3 regions of the Mesorhizobium waitakense genome follow, and region 3 is predicted to be linked to each of the others. Evidence: riboswitches for the same ligand, from Rfam matches in the RefSeq annotation. Region 3 holds a riboswitch; each other region holds the start of a gene.
The links. A riboswitch is a leader RNA that binds a small molecule or an ion and turns the genes downstream of it on or off. The one in region 3 is predicted to bind S-adenosylmethionine.
Positions count from the first base shown of each region.

Region 1: another riboswitch for S-adenosylmethionine. It lies ahead of AC07FD_RS20330 (O-succinylhomoserine sulfhydrylase); the one in region 3 lies ahead of AC07FD_RS16000 (hypothetical protein).
Region 2: another riboswitch for S-adenosylmethionine. It lies ahead of metX (homoserine O-acetyltransferase MetX); the one in region 3 lies ahead of AC07FD_RS16000 (hypothetical protein).

Region 1 covers NZ_JBWKME010000094.1:57,824-62,825, forward strand. The annotation lists gene araD1 (AraD1 family protein) at 1-139, shown strand, start outside; gene AC07FD_RS20320 (ABC transporter substrate-binding protein) at 185-958, opposite strand; gene AC07FD_RS20325 (2'-deoxycytidine 5'-triphosphate deaminase) at 1,059-2,153, opposite strand; SAM riboswitch at 2,292-2,369, shown strand; gene AC07FD_RS20330 (O-succinylhomoserine sulfhydrylase) at 2,427-3,617, shown strand; gene AC07FD_RS20335 (ceramide glucosyltransferase) at 3,632-4,783, opposite strand.
Region 2 covers NZ_JBWKME010000204.1:53,540-58,541, reverse strand. The annotation lists gene AC07FD_RS37380 (glycosyltransferase family 2 protein) at 1-757, opposite strand, end outside; gene AC07FD_RS37375 (DUF1330 domain-containing protein) at 1,128-1,454, shown strand; gene metW (methionine biosynthesis protein MetW) at 1,477-2,091, opposite strand; gene metX (homoserine O-acetyltransferase MetX) at 2,088-3,257, opposite strand; SAM riboswitch at 3,371-3,448, opposite strand; gene hisC (histidinol-phosphate transaminase) at 3,586-4,695, shown strand; gene AC07FD_RS37355 (prephenate/arogenate dehydrogenase family protein) at 4,702-5,002, shown strand, end outside.
Region 3 covers NZ_JBWKME010000069.1:7,039-12,040, reverse strand. The annotation lists gene AC07FD_RS16015 (AraC family transcriptional regulator) at 62-1,048, opposite strand; gene AC07FD_RS16010 (helix-turn-helix domain-containing protein) at 1,339-1,551, opposite strand; gene AC07FD_RS16005 (hypothetical protein) at 1,671-2,234, opposite strand; SAM-I-IV-variant riboswitch at 2,422-2,519, shown strand; gene AC07FD_RS16000 (hypothetical protein) at 2,555-3,127, shown strand; gene AC07FD_RS15995 (hypothetical protein) at 3,127-3,570, shown strand; gene AC07FD_RS15990 (hypothetical protein) at 3,567-3,908, shown strand; gene AC07FD_RS15985 (hypothetical protein) at 3,905-4,393, shown strand; tRNA gene AC07FD_RS15980 (tRNA-Ser) at 4,717-4,806, opposite strand.

The sequences.
Region 1 (5,002 bases), on a different contig from region 3:
GGCGACGCTGTCCTTTGCCGACGGAATCAAGACCGAGGCCGGCGATGTGTTCGAAATCGAGGCCAAGGATTTTGGCCTGCCGCTGCGCAACCCACTCGAGATCGAGCAGCCGGTCAAGGTGGCGGTGAAGGCGCTTTGACAGCACGACCTCCCCCACGAGTGGGGGAGGTCGGCCGTTCGAATCTCAATAAATATCGAAGTCGAAGTACTTGGCCTGGATCTTCTTGTAGGTACCGTCGGCAACGATGGCGTCTATTGCCGCATTGAGCTTGTCGCGTAGCGCGGTGTCTTCCAGGCGAACGGCAATGCCGGCCTGGGTCTCCGTACCCTTGACGTCGCCGACCAGCTTGCAACAGCCTTCACTTGCCTTCTTCAACCAGTCCACCAGCACGAACTTGTCAGAGATGACGGCATCGAGACGGCCGTTCGTCAGATCGGTGATCGCCTCTTCCTGGGTCGGGTAGAGTTTCGCCTCCGCGCCAGCCTTGCCGTAGACATTCTGGGCATAGTCGGCCTGCGTGGTCGAAGCCTGAGCGCCGACCGTTTTGCCGGCAAGCGCTGCCGGTTCGGTCGAGGTGAGTTCGGTATCCTTCGGCGCCACCAGCGCGAGCGGAGTCGTATAGTATTTGTTGGTGAAGGAGACCTGCTTCTTGCGCTCCTCGGTGATGCTCATCGAGGCGATGATGGCATCGAATTTCTTGGCCTGCAGGGCGGGGATGATGCCGTCCCAGTCCTGGGTGACGATCTCGCACTCGACCTTCATCTGCGCGCACAGCGCATTGGCGATGTCGATATCGAAGCCAACAACATTGCCGTCCGGGGTGATGGTGTTGAACGGCGGATAGGCACCCTCGGTACCGATCTTCAGTTTCTCAGCAGCCTGCGCCGACAGAGAGCCGGCCGCCATCAGCAACACGGCAGCACCTGCTGCCGATATGATCCATTTTGAAATCCGCATTTTCTTGGTTCCCCTTGAACGCCGCCAGCTTGGCGACCAGAAAGCCAGCCAAGCATGACGAGCCAGCGCAGGCAAGTGTATTGCCCGACGGGAATTGGGTTCAGCGCGCTGGGCGGAAATGCTTGGACAGCTTCAGGCCTTGCGCCTGGTAGTTGGAGCCGAGATCGGTGCCGTAGAGCGCCTGCGGCCGCTTCAGCATATGCTCGTAGACCAGCCGGCCGACGATCTGGCCATGGTCGAGGATGAACGGCACTTCGTGGCTGCGCACTTCGAGCACTGCGCGACTGCCGGTGCCGCCGGACGCCAAATGGCCGAAACCCGGATCGAAGAAGCCGGCATAGTGGACGCGGAACTCGCCGACCAGCGGATCGAACGGTGTCATCTCGGCGGCGTAGAGCGGCGGCACATGCACCGCTTCCTGGCTGACGAGGATGTAGAATTCATCGGGATCGAGCACCAGTTCGCCGGCGCCGCTCTTGTGGATCGGCTCCCAGAAGTCGACGACCTCTTGTGCCGCGCGCTTGTCGACATCGACGAGACCGGTGTGATGCTTGCCGCGATAGCCGACCAGGCCGTTCTGATCGCCGTTGAGATCGATCGACAGTGCGATGCCGCCGCCGGAAATGTTCGGCGGCTCGGTTGCGACCAGCATCTCGGCGCGATGCAGGTCATGCAGCTCGGCTTCCGAGAGCAGTGCATTGCCGGTGCGGAAACGGATCTGGGACAGACGCGAACCGGTACGCACGACGATCGGAAAGGTGCGCGGGCTGACCTCGAGATAGAGTGGGCCGTGATAGCCGGCGGCGATCTTGTCGAACTCGTGGCCGCGATCGGTCATGACGCGGGTGAAGATGTCGAGCCGCCCGGTCGAACTCTTCGGATTGGCCGAGGCCGAAATGTCCGCCGGCAATGCCAGGCTTTCAAGCAAGGGCACGATATAGACGCAGCCGGTCTCCAGCACCGCCCCCTCTGCGAGATTGATCTCGTGCAGCTGCAACCGGTCGAGCTTTTCCGAAACCTTGTGGTTGGGACCCGGCAGGAACGAGGCCCGCACCCGCCAGGCCTTGTCGCCGAGCCGTAGATCCAGGCTCGCCGGCTGGATCTGATCGGCATCGAACGCGCGCGCCGACTTCAGCGCGCCGGACCGGAACAGCGCCGAAATGTCCTGATCGGGAAGAATGCCTGTCTGCCGCAAGGCTCCACTCCTAGGCCAGGCGATTTTCTGTTCGCAGGTTCTTGCCGCAAAACCGTGGAACACTGCTGCGGAACCTGCTTGGTACAAACCTCTTAATCAAGCCGGCAATTGACGCAAGCGTGGCGCGGGTCTAAAGGGTCGTTATCCCGTGGTGATTTGGCCGGTCGGCTTGCAGCCACGTTAAACAAGTCGCTAAAGGACCGTCGGGCCGCAAGGCCGTATGGACCGGTTGCGACTTTCGCGGCCGGTTTTTTTGTGTCTGGAACAAAAGCGATGAGCACCAAGAAGCGTAACTGGAAGCCTCAAACGACACTCGTGCATAGCGGAACCCTGCGTTCCGGTTTCGGCGAAACCTCCGAGGCGATGTACCTGACCCAGGGCTATGTCTACGAAACGGCGCAGGCCGCCGAAGCCCGCTTCAAGGGGGAGGAGCCGGGATTCATCTACTCGCGCTACGCCAACCCGACCGTCGACATGTTCGAAAAGCGCATGTGCGCGCTCGAAGGCGCCGAGGACGCGCGCGCCACCGCATCCGGCATGGCCGCGGTGACGGCCTCGCTGTTGTGCAGCGCCAAGGCCGGCGATCATATCGTGGCAGCACGCGCGCTGTTCGGCTCCTGCCGCTGGGTGGTCGAGACGCTGGCGCCGAAATATGGCATCGAGGCGACGCTGGTCGACGGCACCGACATCGCCAACTGGGAAAAAGCGGTCAAGCCGAACACCAAGCTGTTCTTCCTGGAAAGCCCGACCAACCCAACGCTGGAAGTGGTCGACATCGCCGCGGTTGCCGCGCTTGCCAATTCGATCGGTGCGCGGCTGATCGTCGACAATGTCTTTGCCACGCCCCTGCAGCAGAAGCCGCTGCAGCTCGGTGCGCACATCGTCGTCTACTCGGCGACCAAGCATATTGACGGCCAGGGCCGCTGTCTCGGCGGCGTCATCCTGTCGGACAAGAAGTGGATCGACGAGAACCTGCACGACTATTTCCGCCACACCGGCCCCAGCCTGTCGCCGTTCAATGCCTGGACGCTGCTGAAGGGGCTGGAGACGCTGCCGCTGCGCGTGCGCCAGCAAACGGAAAGCGCCGGCAGGATCGCGGATTTCCTGGCCGAGCGGCCCGAAATCGCCCGCGTCATCTATCCCGGCCGTGCTGACCACCCACAGGCGGCCATCGTCAAGAAGCAGATGTCGGGCGGCTCGACGCTGATCTGCCTGGACGTCAAGGGAGGCAAGCAGGCGGCCTTCGCCTTGCAGAACGCGCTCGACATCGTGCTGATCTCCAACAATCTTGGCGATGCCAAGAGCCTGATCACCCATCCGGCGACGACTACGCACAAGAATCTGAGCGACGAGGCGCGTGCCGAACTCGGCATCGGGCCGGGCACGCTCAGGCTGTCGGTCGGCCTGGAGGATACCGACGATCTTCTGGAAGACATCGAACAGGCGCTGAAGTCGGCAAAGTAAGAAGCCTTTGGCTATCAGGCGCCGGACGGCGTCTCTTCCAGCTCGGCTGCCTTGGTGCCGATGGTCATCGCGTTGCCGCGCCAGTCGACGGCGCCACCCAGCCAGCCGCGCGCCCACATCGCCGGCAGGATCAGGTCGCGCATCATGATCGCCGCGACCATGCGCGGCGACAGGTACCAGCCCTTGGACCAGGCCAGGGCGCACTCCGGAAGGTAGAAGGCCGCCAGCACGGCAATGGCGGTTGCCGAGAGGCTGAGGCCGGCGCTTGCCGCCGCCAACAGCGCGAGTGCCAGCGGCACCACTGCCCCGGTCAGGATTTCGGGTGCGAAAAACCATGGGAAGGTGACGCGGCGCAGGCGCGCCCAACGGGCCTGACGCGACCAGATCTCGTCAAAGGTGCGCCGGCCGAGCGGTTGCTCGAAGGGCGCGGCGACGAGATTGACGCGCAGGCCAAGGCCATTGACCAGCTTGGTCGCGGCAGCGTCCTCGGCGATCTCGGCGGCGAGCGCACGGATGCCGCCACTGGCGTCGAGCATCGGCTTGTTCCAGAGCATGCTCTTGCCCTGGGCAAAGCCGAGGCCAAGCGCCTCGCCGGCATATTGCCAGCGCGCCTGCAGCGTGTTGAGGAAAGCGCACTCGACCTCGGCCCAGAAGCCAGCGGGCCGCGAGCCGATCGGCGTCGAGCAGACAAGGCCGGTGTCCGGCCGCCATGCAGCCATCAGGTGCTGGACGTAGTCTCTCGGCATCAACACGTTGGAATCGGCCAGGACAACCCAATCGTGGCGCGCCGCCTCCCAACCCTTGACGCAATTGTTGAGTTTCGGGTTGGCGCTGATGCGGTCGTCGCCGATCAGCAGCCGCGCCGGCACCTTGGGAGAACGGGCGATGGCGGCACGGATCAGCCTGACCACCGGATCGTCGGCATGGGCGACGCAGAAGACCAGTTCGTAGCGCGGCCAGTCGAGCGAGAGGGCGCGCTCCAGCGTCTCCTGCGTGAACGGCCCGACACCACGAGATGGCACGATAATCGACACCGGCAGTGGCTTGCCGGCCGGCGGCGCGATGGTGCGGTGCCGCTTCAGACGCGAAGCGGCGAGCAGGATGCTGGCGAGGTTTGAAAGGATGAGAGCGATCGAAAGCGAGGCGGCTATGAGGGTGAGTTCCATCGAGACCTGGCCACTCCAGAAAAGACGGCCCGCGTGATGGCCGTTTTCAATAGTTCGACAGAGCGCCGAGTCGCCCGCTTCGTGCACACCACCATTGTCATGTGTCACTTAAATGACATTCTTTGTCGGCACCTGCCTTTCAGGCCGGGCGCGACAAGACGCGCACGTTGACCTGCTCGCTCGGAGCGAGGACAGTTCGACCTGGATTGTTTTGGAGCC
Region 2 (5,002 bases), on a different contig from region 3:
TGATCTGCCGCGTGATCATGTAGGGCGGGATATGCGGGTAGGAGCGGGCAATATTCGGGTGTTTGCGCATCAGGTTCGCATAGGCTTCGACATAGCCGTGGCGACGTCGCGAAATCGAATTCTCCGAATTGTGCTTCGTCCAGTCGATGTCCTGAGACAATTGCGCGCCGAAGCGCCGGGCAAGGCGCAGCAGCAATTCCCGATCCTGCATCCGGGCGATGTCGCTGTCGTAGCCGCCGATGGCCAGCAACGCCTCGCGGCGCGCTGTTATCGCCGATCCCGCGATCAAGATTGTCTCCGCGACCAGCGTTCGCTCCAGCGTGGCAGAGTTTAGGAATGCATCGCGATTTATGCAATCGGTGGCGCGTCCGCCCTTCAGGGAGACATAGGAGCTGATCAGCACTTCGAGCGCCGGATTGGCATCGAACCAGGTCAGGGTCCGTTCGAGCCTGTGCGGCAGATAGACGTCGTCGGAATCGAGGAACGTCACGACGGGTGCCCGCGCGCGCTCGATGCCTGCATTGCGGGCGGCATTGGCGCCTCGCCATTTCGCGCCGACATAGATCAGTCGCGGATCACGAATGCCGGCCAGTGCCGCCGCGGTTCCGTCCGTCGAGCCATCGTCGACGACAATATGCTCGAACCTCGGCATGCTCTGGGAAAGTACACTTTCCACGGCGCGCAATACCGCCTCACGCCTGTTGTGAGTCGGCGTGATGACCGTGATGAGAGGAGCGTGCTCTGTCTTCCCGGTCATACTGCGTCAGCCATTTCCAGCGAAAAAATACGCTTCCTGCCAGGTCTTTCGATCTTTAGGACGGTCAAATGGATCGGACTCCCCCTTCCATATCCCCCGTATTGGCCACGACGCTACAAAAAACAGACGTACCTGTCGCCCCACCGGGATGCTGCTCAATGCGCGTGAAACGACGAATTCCAGTATCTAGCGCTTCAACTGCAACACTATTGCCGCGCGCTATGCTTGCGAATCGCCCTTGCGATGAATGACGCGTCTATGATCCGAATGCATTCTACTACGTCAGACGTAATCGCATCGCGGCCGGTGTTTGGGCAGATTGCCGTCGCGAGGCCGGCTGGTCGGCTTCGGTCCCAGAGGGAGTACTGTCATGACTGCTTACGCCGTTGCCCATATGCGCCAAGCCCGGATGGGTCCGCAGATCGTCGAATATCTGCAGAAGATCGATGCCACGCTGGCCCCTTTCGGCGGTCGTTTTCTGGTCCATGGCGGCGACGTCGAGGTCATCGAAAACGATTGGCAGGGCCACCTGATCATCATCGAATTTCCCGACAGGCAACACGTGCGCGGATGGTACAACTCGGCCGCCTATCAGGCGATACTGACGTTGCGGACCGACAACTCGGAAGCCGACGTGATCTTCGTTGATGGCGTTGAGCATCCGCATAAGGCCACGGATGTCCTTGACCAGGCGTGAAGTCGACAATGGCGCGGCGGGATTACCGTTTCAGCAAGAACACCGCCTGCTGGCCGAAGAAGTTCCAGAACCACCATGGCATCGACAGGCCGATCTTCTGGCCATTGGCGTCGAGCGCGGTTGCTTTTTCCACGGTAGCGCCAAGCTCGTCGCACAGATTGACGAAGTCGCGGATGGTGCAGAAATGGATGTTGGGCGTGTCGTACCAGGAATAGGGCAGGTCCGTGGTCACCGGCATGCGGCCATTGAGGAACAGCGACATGCGGACCCGCCAATGGCCGAAATTGGGGAAGGACACGATGGCGCGATTGCCGATCCTGAGCAGTTCCTTGAGAACCAGCTTCGGGTTGCGGGTGGCCTGCAGGGTCTGCGACAGGACGACGAAGTCAAAGCCCTTGTCGGGATAGAACTCGAGATCCTTGTCGGCATCGCCCTGGATGACGCTCAAGCCGCGCGCCACGCATTCGTTGACGCCACGCTGCGACAGTTCAAGGCCGCGGCCGTCGACCTGCTTGGTGTCCTGCAGCAATTCGAGCAGCGAGCCATCGCCTGAACCGACGTCGAGCACGCGCGACTGTGGCGGGATGAGGTTAGCGACGACTTCGAGGTCGACGCGCTGGTTGCGGGTGACGTTCATGATGCGAGTCCTCGCGCCCGTGCCGCGGAGCCGATGAAGCCATTGATGGCGGCAAACAGTTCCGGCTCGTCGAGCAGGAAGGCGTCGTGGCCGCGATCTGTCTCGATCTCGACGAAAGATACCGACGCGCCGGCGGCGTTGAGCGCATGAACGATCGAGCGGCTCTCTTCGGTCGGGAACAGCCAGTCCGAGGTGAAGGACACCAGGCAGAAGCGGGTTTTCGTGCCGGCGAACGCATCCGCCAGCCGGCCGCCATGGTCGGCGGCAAGGTCGAAATAATCCATCGACCGCGTCATGTAGAGATAGGAATTGGCATCGAAGCGATCGACGAAGGTCATGCCCTGGTGGCGCAGATAGCTCTCGATCTGGAAGTCGGCGTCGAAGCCGAAGGTGAGCGCCTCGCGATCCTGCAGATTGCGGCCGAACTTCCGATGCAGGGCAGCCTCCGACAGATAGGTGATGTGGGCGGCCATGCGCGCCACCGCCAAGCCCTTTTCCGGGCGCTTGCCGTGCTCGAAATATTTGCCGCCATGCCAGTCCGGATCCGCCATCACGGCCTGCCGGCCGACCTCATGGAAGGCGATGTTCTGCGAGGAATGGCGCGCGCCGGTGGCAATCGGCAGAGCCGAGAAGACGCGCTCCGGATAGCTGGACGCCCATTCCAGCACCTGCATGCCGCCCATCGAGCCGCCGAGGACGCAAAACAGTTTTTCGATGCCGAAATGGTCGATCAGCATCTGCTGGGCGCGCACCATGTCGCGGATGGTGATGATCGGCAGGTCGAGCCCATAGGGCTTGCCGGTGGCGGGATTGGTCGAGGCCGGGCCGGTCGAGCCCAGGCAGCCCCCGATGACGTTGGAGCAGATGACGAAGAAACGGTTGGTATCGATGATCTTGCCGGGGCCGATCAGCACTTCCCACCAGCCCGGCTTGCCGGTCACCGGATTGGTGCTGCCGACATGCTGGTCGCCCGTCAGCGCATGGCAGACGAGGATGGCGTTGGAACGGGCGTCGTTCAGCGTGCCGTAGGTCTGGTAGGCGATCTGGAACGGCGACAGCAGCGTGCCTGCATCGAGTTTGAGCGGCTTGTCGGGCCCAAAACGCAGAACCGGGCTCGACGGTTGATCAGCCTCGTTGTTGGTTTTTCCAGCGCGCAGAGCGGCCATTGCATCCATCTCACACTTTGAATCCACGCACCGTGCGTTTCGAAAATCGATGCCGATGCGGTGTCCGGCCGGCGCGGACAACAAAAAACCGGCATTGCCGTCGCAAAGCCGGTTACAGGATGCAAACGGCCCTTTAGCAAGTTGTTTAACGTGGCTGCAAGCCGACCGGCCAAATCACCACGGAATTTCGCACCTCTTCTAGGACTGTGGGGCGCCGGCGTCAACCGCCAGCCGCGGTCCGGAGGCTGCCACCTCTCGACATTGCGGGCCGTGGCTTGTATTTCCGCTGCGGCTTCCAGACGGAAGCGTTCTCGACGGATTTTGCAACATGAGCCAGACACCGGACAAGGCACGTCCAACCCCGCGCGCGGGCATCATGGACATCGACGCCTATGTGCCGGGCAAGAGCACGGCGCCCGCCGGCGTCGCCAAGGTCTACAAGCTGTCGTCGAACGAGAACCCGCTGGGTCCGTCGCCGAAGGCGATCGAGGCCGCGCGGGAGATTGCTGCGAAGCTCGACGTCTATCCCGATGGCACCGCCAGGCGGCTGCGTGAGGCGATCGCCGAGGTGCATGGTCTCAACGCGCAGAACATCATCTGTTCCAACGGCTCCGACGAAATTCTCGGCCTTCTGGCGCAGACCTATCTCGCTCCCGGCGACGAGGCGATTTTCACCGAACACGCCTTCATGGTCTACAAGATCTACATCCAGTCGGCCGGCGCAACTCCGGTCGCGGTCAAGGAGACCGATGAGCGTGCCGACATCGATGCGATGCTGGCCGCCGTCACGCCGCGCACGAAAATCATATTCCTTGCCAATCCCAACAACCCGACCGGCACCTATGTGCCGTTCCAGGAAGTGCGCCGCCTGCATGCCGGCCTGCCTAGAAATGTGCTTCTGGTGCTCGACGCGGCTTACGCCGAATATGTCCGCCGCAACGACTATGAAGCCGGCATCGAACTGGTCGGCGGCGCCGAGAACGTGGTGATGACCCGCACCTTCTCCAAGATTGGCCTGGGCGGGGCGCGGATAGGCTGGATGTACGCTCCAATGCACATCGTCGACGCCATCAATCGTGTGCGTGGCCCTTTCAACGTCAATGCGACGGCGATCGAGGCCGGCATCGCCGCTATCCGTGACCGCGACCACGTCCAACGCAGCGTGATGCACAACGAAACCTGGCTCACATGGCTGAACGGGGAGTTTGGCAAGCTCGGGCTGCGGGTGACGCCAAGCGTCGGCAATTTCATCCTGATCCATTTTCCCGACGACCAGAACCATTCGGCTGCCGCGGCGGACGATTATCTGACGGCGCGGGGCTATATCCTGCGGCGCGTTTCCGGCTACGGCTTTCCCAACGCACTGCGCATGACCGTCGGCACCGAAGAGGCCAATCGCGGCGTTGTCGCTGCTCTCACGACATTCCTGAAAAGCTAGAACACCATGACATCACCGATGTTTGAAAAGATCGCGCTGGTCGGCATCGGCCTGATCGGCTCGTCACTGGCCCGCGTCATCCGTCGCGAGGGCCTCGCCCGTCACGTCGCCATCTCGACCCGCAGTGCCGCGACATTGGCGCGGGCGCAAGAGCTTGGGCTCGGCTCCTCCTACTCCACTGATGCGAAGGAAGCGGTCCGCGATGCCGATCTGGTCATCGTCTCGGTGCCGGTCGGCTCGTCGGGCGCTGTGGCCGAGGAAATCGCGCCGGCACTGAAGCAGGGTGCGATCCTCACCGATGTCGGCT
Region 3 (5,002 bases):
GCGGTTGGCAGCGGCGTGCAACACACCGCCTGCAGCGACGGCACCCCACGCTTAGGATCCGCTAGGACGATGACAAGCCACGCCGGTACTGGGACGGAGTCTTGCCGGTCCAGCGCCGCGCGGCATGACTGAAGGCGCTTGGCTGATGGAAGCCCAGCAGCCACGCGATCTGGGAGATTTGCAGGCCCGGCTCCTCCAGGTGGCGAATGGCGAGATCACGCCGGAGATCATCCAGAATGGCCCCGAAGCTGAGCCCTTCTGCCGCGAGGCGGCGTGCGAACGTCCTCTCGCTCAGCCCGAGGCTGCCGGCCACCTTCTTCGCGCTCGCCTCGGCGTGGGGCAGGAGCGGCGCGATGGTGTTCTCGACTATCGTGCGGAACGGGCCCACGTTGGTGGGCCGGGCCGCCATCGCCTGCTCGCAATTCTCGACCATCAGCCGGTTCAGGAATGGATCGGCGGCCACCAGCGTCCGGTCCAGCAGCGCAGGGTCGAATATCAACTCGTCCGAGTCGGCGCCAAAGTTGACGTCGCAGCCCAGCAGGTTCCGCGCACGGCGCAGATCGCCCGAGCGCTGGTGGACGAAGTTCGCGACCAGCGGAGAAATCCTGTGGCCGACGAGTTGCCGGCAGAGCCGGACGAGCGTCAGTGCGAAGGACTCCATTTGGTGTCGGTCGAGGTGCCGCGGCACGCCTGCATAGGAAAGCGCGAGCCGGAAGGTCGAGCCCTTGTGCAGCCGCAAGATCAACGCATGATTCGCCGCCTGGGCGTACCGTTCGAGGCGGCGTAGAGCATCGCCGAGGCAATGCGACGAGGCGGCGACGTAGTAGAGCATGCCGAGTTCGCGCAGATCGAATTGCTCGGCCAGGTTCAGGCCGAGGAAGTCGTCGCCGAGGGTGCGCGAAGCCTGCTCGAGGAATTCGATCTGCGACCTGACATCGATCCGACCGTCGTGATCGGGGGCGACCGCTGACAGTCCGGCGCGGGCGAGCAAAGGGGCCGGATCGATGCCGCGACGATTGAGTTCAGCTACGGCGAGGCGCGTGGCCAAGCCCGCTGCGGTCGGCGCCGCTGTGAGTCGTCGGAAAACAGTCTCATTCTGGTCGGCCACAGTCGCCCACTATCACGACGCACGATTAACGCTTCGTGAGCCTTTGGCGGCTCAGCGCAAATCACTCTCTGGCTGGCAAGGCGCGGGCGGCGCAGGCTCCGTTATTATAAAGGCAGCATTCTAGCGCCGCCGGCCTCAAGCGGCGAAACATCCGTCGCCGCGAGGAACGCGGGGACGGTGCAACTGCGGCTGCATCCGCCGGGTGCATGTAGAAGGTTGTAGCGCGCTGATCAGGGCGCTGGCGCCATTGGTGGTGGCGACGCCTCATGCGAGTTCGTCAGCTTTTCAATCCAGCGGGCTATCGACTCCGGCACGGGCTCGCTACCCTGGGCCCAGCGCCGCACCAGGCGGTCGTCGCAGCGCAGGATCTCCGCTAGGCCGCGCTGCGACCAGTGCAGCACGGCAAGGCACTCGCGAAAACGATCAGGGGTCATAGCCTTCATGCGACAGGTCTGAGGGGGAATGAAATGAATAGCGCTAGCTGCGAACGATCAACGTTCCCGCGATGATGCACAGCACAGCCATGCCGATCAGCATGGCCGCTGAAATTGGGAGCCAGGGGTTAGAAGCTCGACGTCTCGACGTTGCCGGTCGACATGGCGACGGTGCAGTTTGCTAGCTCGTTCATCATCGAGCGTGTGTATTTCAGGTCGAGTACGGCCATGCGCTCGCCACCATTCATGCTGATACCCAGTGCGTCGGCTTCCATGAAGGCGGAAACCATACCCTTACCCATGTCGTCGATGGTGATGGAGCCGTTGAACGTCGATGTGGCGGCGAGGTTTTTCCACTTGTTGTCGAGTTCGATGGTCGGCGCATAGGCCTGGCCCTTGAGGAAGGTGCCTGCCCACCGATTGTCGGCAAGCGTTAGCATGAATTGCGTTGGCGTGCCGATGATGATCATCGACGTGCCGCCGTCAAATTTGGCGGTGGCGGAGCACGACTTGTCATCGGGCAGCGCTGCAATGTCGTACCACCCGACGGCCTTCCACTTGACAACGCGACCAGTGTAGCCGTCGCCGCCAGCATGGGCGGACGTGACAAGGCACGCGCCGGCAAGCAGCGCCAATGCGATGCGTTTCATATAGGCGATCGTTCTTAGGGGGTTGGGGGTGTATCTTTTCATGACTCTCATCATCGGGGTTTCCCTCACGGTCGGCCTGGGACCATTCCCTCGGCCAGCGATGACAGCGATGTGGTGACGGACGGGAATGCCGACTTGCCCCACGCCGCCAATAGCTTGCGGCTGGCAGCCATGTTGCCCGCACCACACCATGGGTGCTTGAAGGGCGAGGCCCCGCGCGGTAGTTCTCCTTTTGCATCCAGAGAGGGCTTCGGCCCCGCCAACCAGCCTGACCGGCAAAGGTGGCAACGACGATGTGGCCCAGAACGGGCAACAGCAGGTCGCCAACCCTCCAGATGCGTGTGTCAACCCTGGAGGTTTTTATGCTTTCACGACGTGGTTTTCTGATTGGAGCGGGCAGTTTGCTCACGGCGGCGTTCGTCAAGGATGCGGAGGCGTTCGTTGGACGAACCGATCGACCACTGCTGGCTTCCCCACCGCAGGTGGCCGAGACGATCTGCTGGTACGAGAACGGCGAGCAGGGATACCTCCTGACCGTCGGGCAGTGGAGCTTCTGCCCTCCGCCGCCGACCTGGCGCGAGTTCTTCGTCAGCGAGGGCATCGGCCACCACGCCCGGTCCGAGACCGAGGCCATCGAGGAGGAGCACGGGATCACCCCTGATGATTACGACGATGAAATGGACGGACGGCTCTGGGAGACCGGCTTCGACCTGGAGAGTGGCCCTTGCGCGCGTGCCTATCGGTTGCTGAAGAAGCTCGACCTTGGCCCGAAGCTCCGGCGCGGGAGTGGCGAGCCGCACCTCATCTTCTGCAACGGCGACGTCTCCAACGACGAGAGCCGATGGGTCGATGCCAAGGACAAGCTCACCATCTCGCTGCTCCAGGCGCGGCTGATCGACCTGCGGCTGCCAATCGCTATCGTGGAGGGTGCGTGATGCTGCGCCGCGGTGCGAAAGTCAGCGGCGAGCGCCCCCTTGTGATCAGGCCGCTGTGCCGCAATTGCGGCGCCACCATCCATCGCCGGTTCACCTACGCCTCGTTCGGCGAAGCGCCGCCCTACGTGCGCCGCTACGGCGAGAACACCTACGTCAACAACTTCCCCGACAGCGTCACGGAGGTCGAGCGCCTGACCGGCAGGATCGCCGTCGAGGTGCGCTGGCGGCAGGATGTCGAATGCTGGATCGACTGGGCGAAGCTCTGGGACGGCGAGAGCTATCGGGATCCGCACTTCTGCGGTCGCCATTGCGCGCGCAGCTACGGCTACCATGCGGCCAACGCCGGTATCGCTCCCACTGCCAACCACGCCGCGGCTATTGAGAAGCAGCGGGCCAGGCTCGCAGCTGCTGCTGCGAGGGTATGTCGAAAGGTGGCGCCATGACCAGTTTCCTGCAATTCTGGGACATTATGGTCGAGGGGGCCAATGCCAGTGAGGAAGGCAAACTGTTCCGCGCTGCGGGGTTCGCCCTGCGGTACGAGGGCGAGGGCCGCTCGGCGTGGGTGAGGCCGGCGATCGACGGCTGGTCGATTGTGATCAATGACGAGGGGCTTAAAGGCCATCTGGTCGAGGACGGAAGATGCTGGGTGGTGGCAGCGTTCAGCGATGACCGCAACCGGCTAGCCGCTCTGGACATGCCGGCACCGACGACTGTGGCCGATGCGCTAATGATCGCGGGGTATCTGACGAACATGCTTCGGGCCAAAGGCGGGCCGCGATGACCGACAGCTTCAAGCCCGAAGTGATCGAGGCGACCATCTCCGGCATGGTGTTCCGCAAGTGCGTCTTCCTCGGCGAGCGTTACCTCTTCGCGTGCCACAGCAAGGCTGACCACCTCGCGGGCCTGCAGCCGATGGTCAGCGCCTGGCAGACTGAGGAGCAAGCCCGCTTTTACGACGGTGAGGCCAGTCGGCTCGGATTCGATTTCCACGGCTGGGCAAGGGCTGAGCCGACGCCCGACGACGCCTACCCTTTCCCGATGTGGATCGTCTTTGAACACCCGGCAGACTTCCCAACCTGCTTCGCTGCCAAGCTTTTCCACATCACCCGCGAGGGCAACACGATCCCGTCGCAGTCACCGGACGATTTCATTACGTCCCCTTACCTGATCCCGCTGCGCGAGCGTCTGATGACCGCAAAGGGCATGACCCAACGCCTTGAGCGTCATGCGGACGACTTACCCCGTGTCGTCGAGTCATGGGTGTAAGGGAGGAACATCGGTTGGAGCCAGATGGCAGAAGACGCGCGGGATCGTTTGGCACGAAGCAGGATGCCAATACCTCAGATCAAGGAGTCGGTTTGTTCATGCTGAGCACACCAAAGCTGCAGCGCATTTCGGGTCCCTTATCGGGACCGCAGATCAGGGATCACAGCTAATGTATTGAAATTACTGGTACGCCCAAGGGGAATCGAACCCCTGTTACCGCCGTGAAAGGGCAGCGCACTAGCCCATATCGGGGCAGGATGGTCCGACCGGTCACATGTCGGTATGGCAGGCTGCGATGTCTAGATCGTCCCCCGTAAGAGCATTGGCGGAGCGAGTGGGATTCGAACCCACGGTACCGTTCCCGGTACGGAAGTTTTCAAGACTTCTGCCTTAAACCACTCGGCCATCGCTCCAGATGTGATATTTTCGTGATATTTTGTAGGTTTCAATCCTCGTCTGATACCGGATTTCTGCCGTTTGTTCCTCTACCAGCAACGGTTTTCAAGACCGGTGCCTTAAACCGCTCGGCCATTCCTCCGTTGTGATTTTTCAATCACTTAGGTAGTGCGCTGCCGCCTGGCTTCGGCCTGTTGGCACCGGATTGGCACC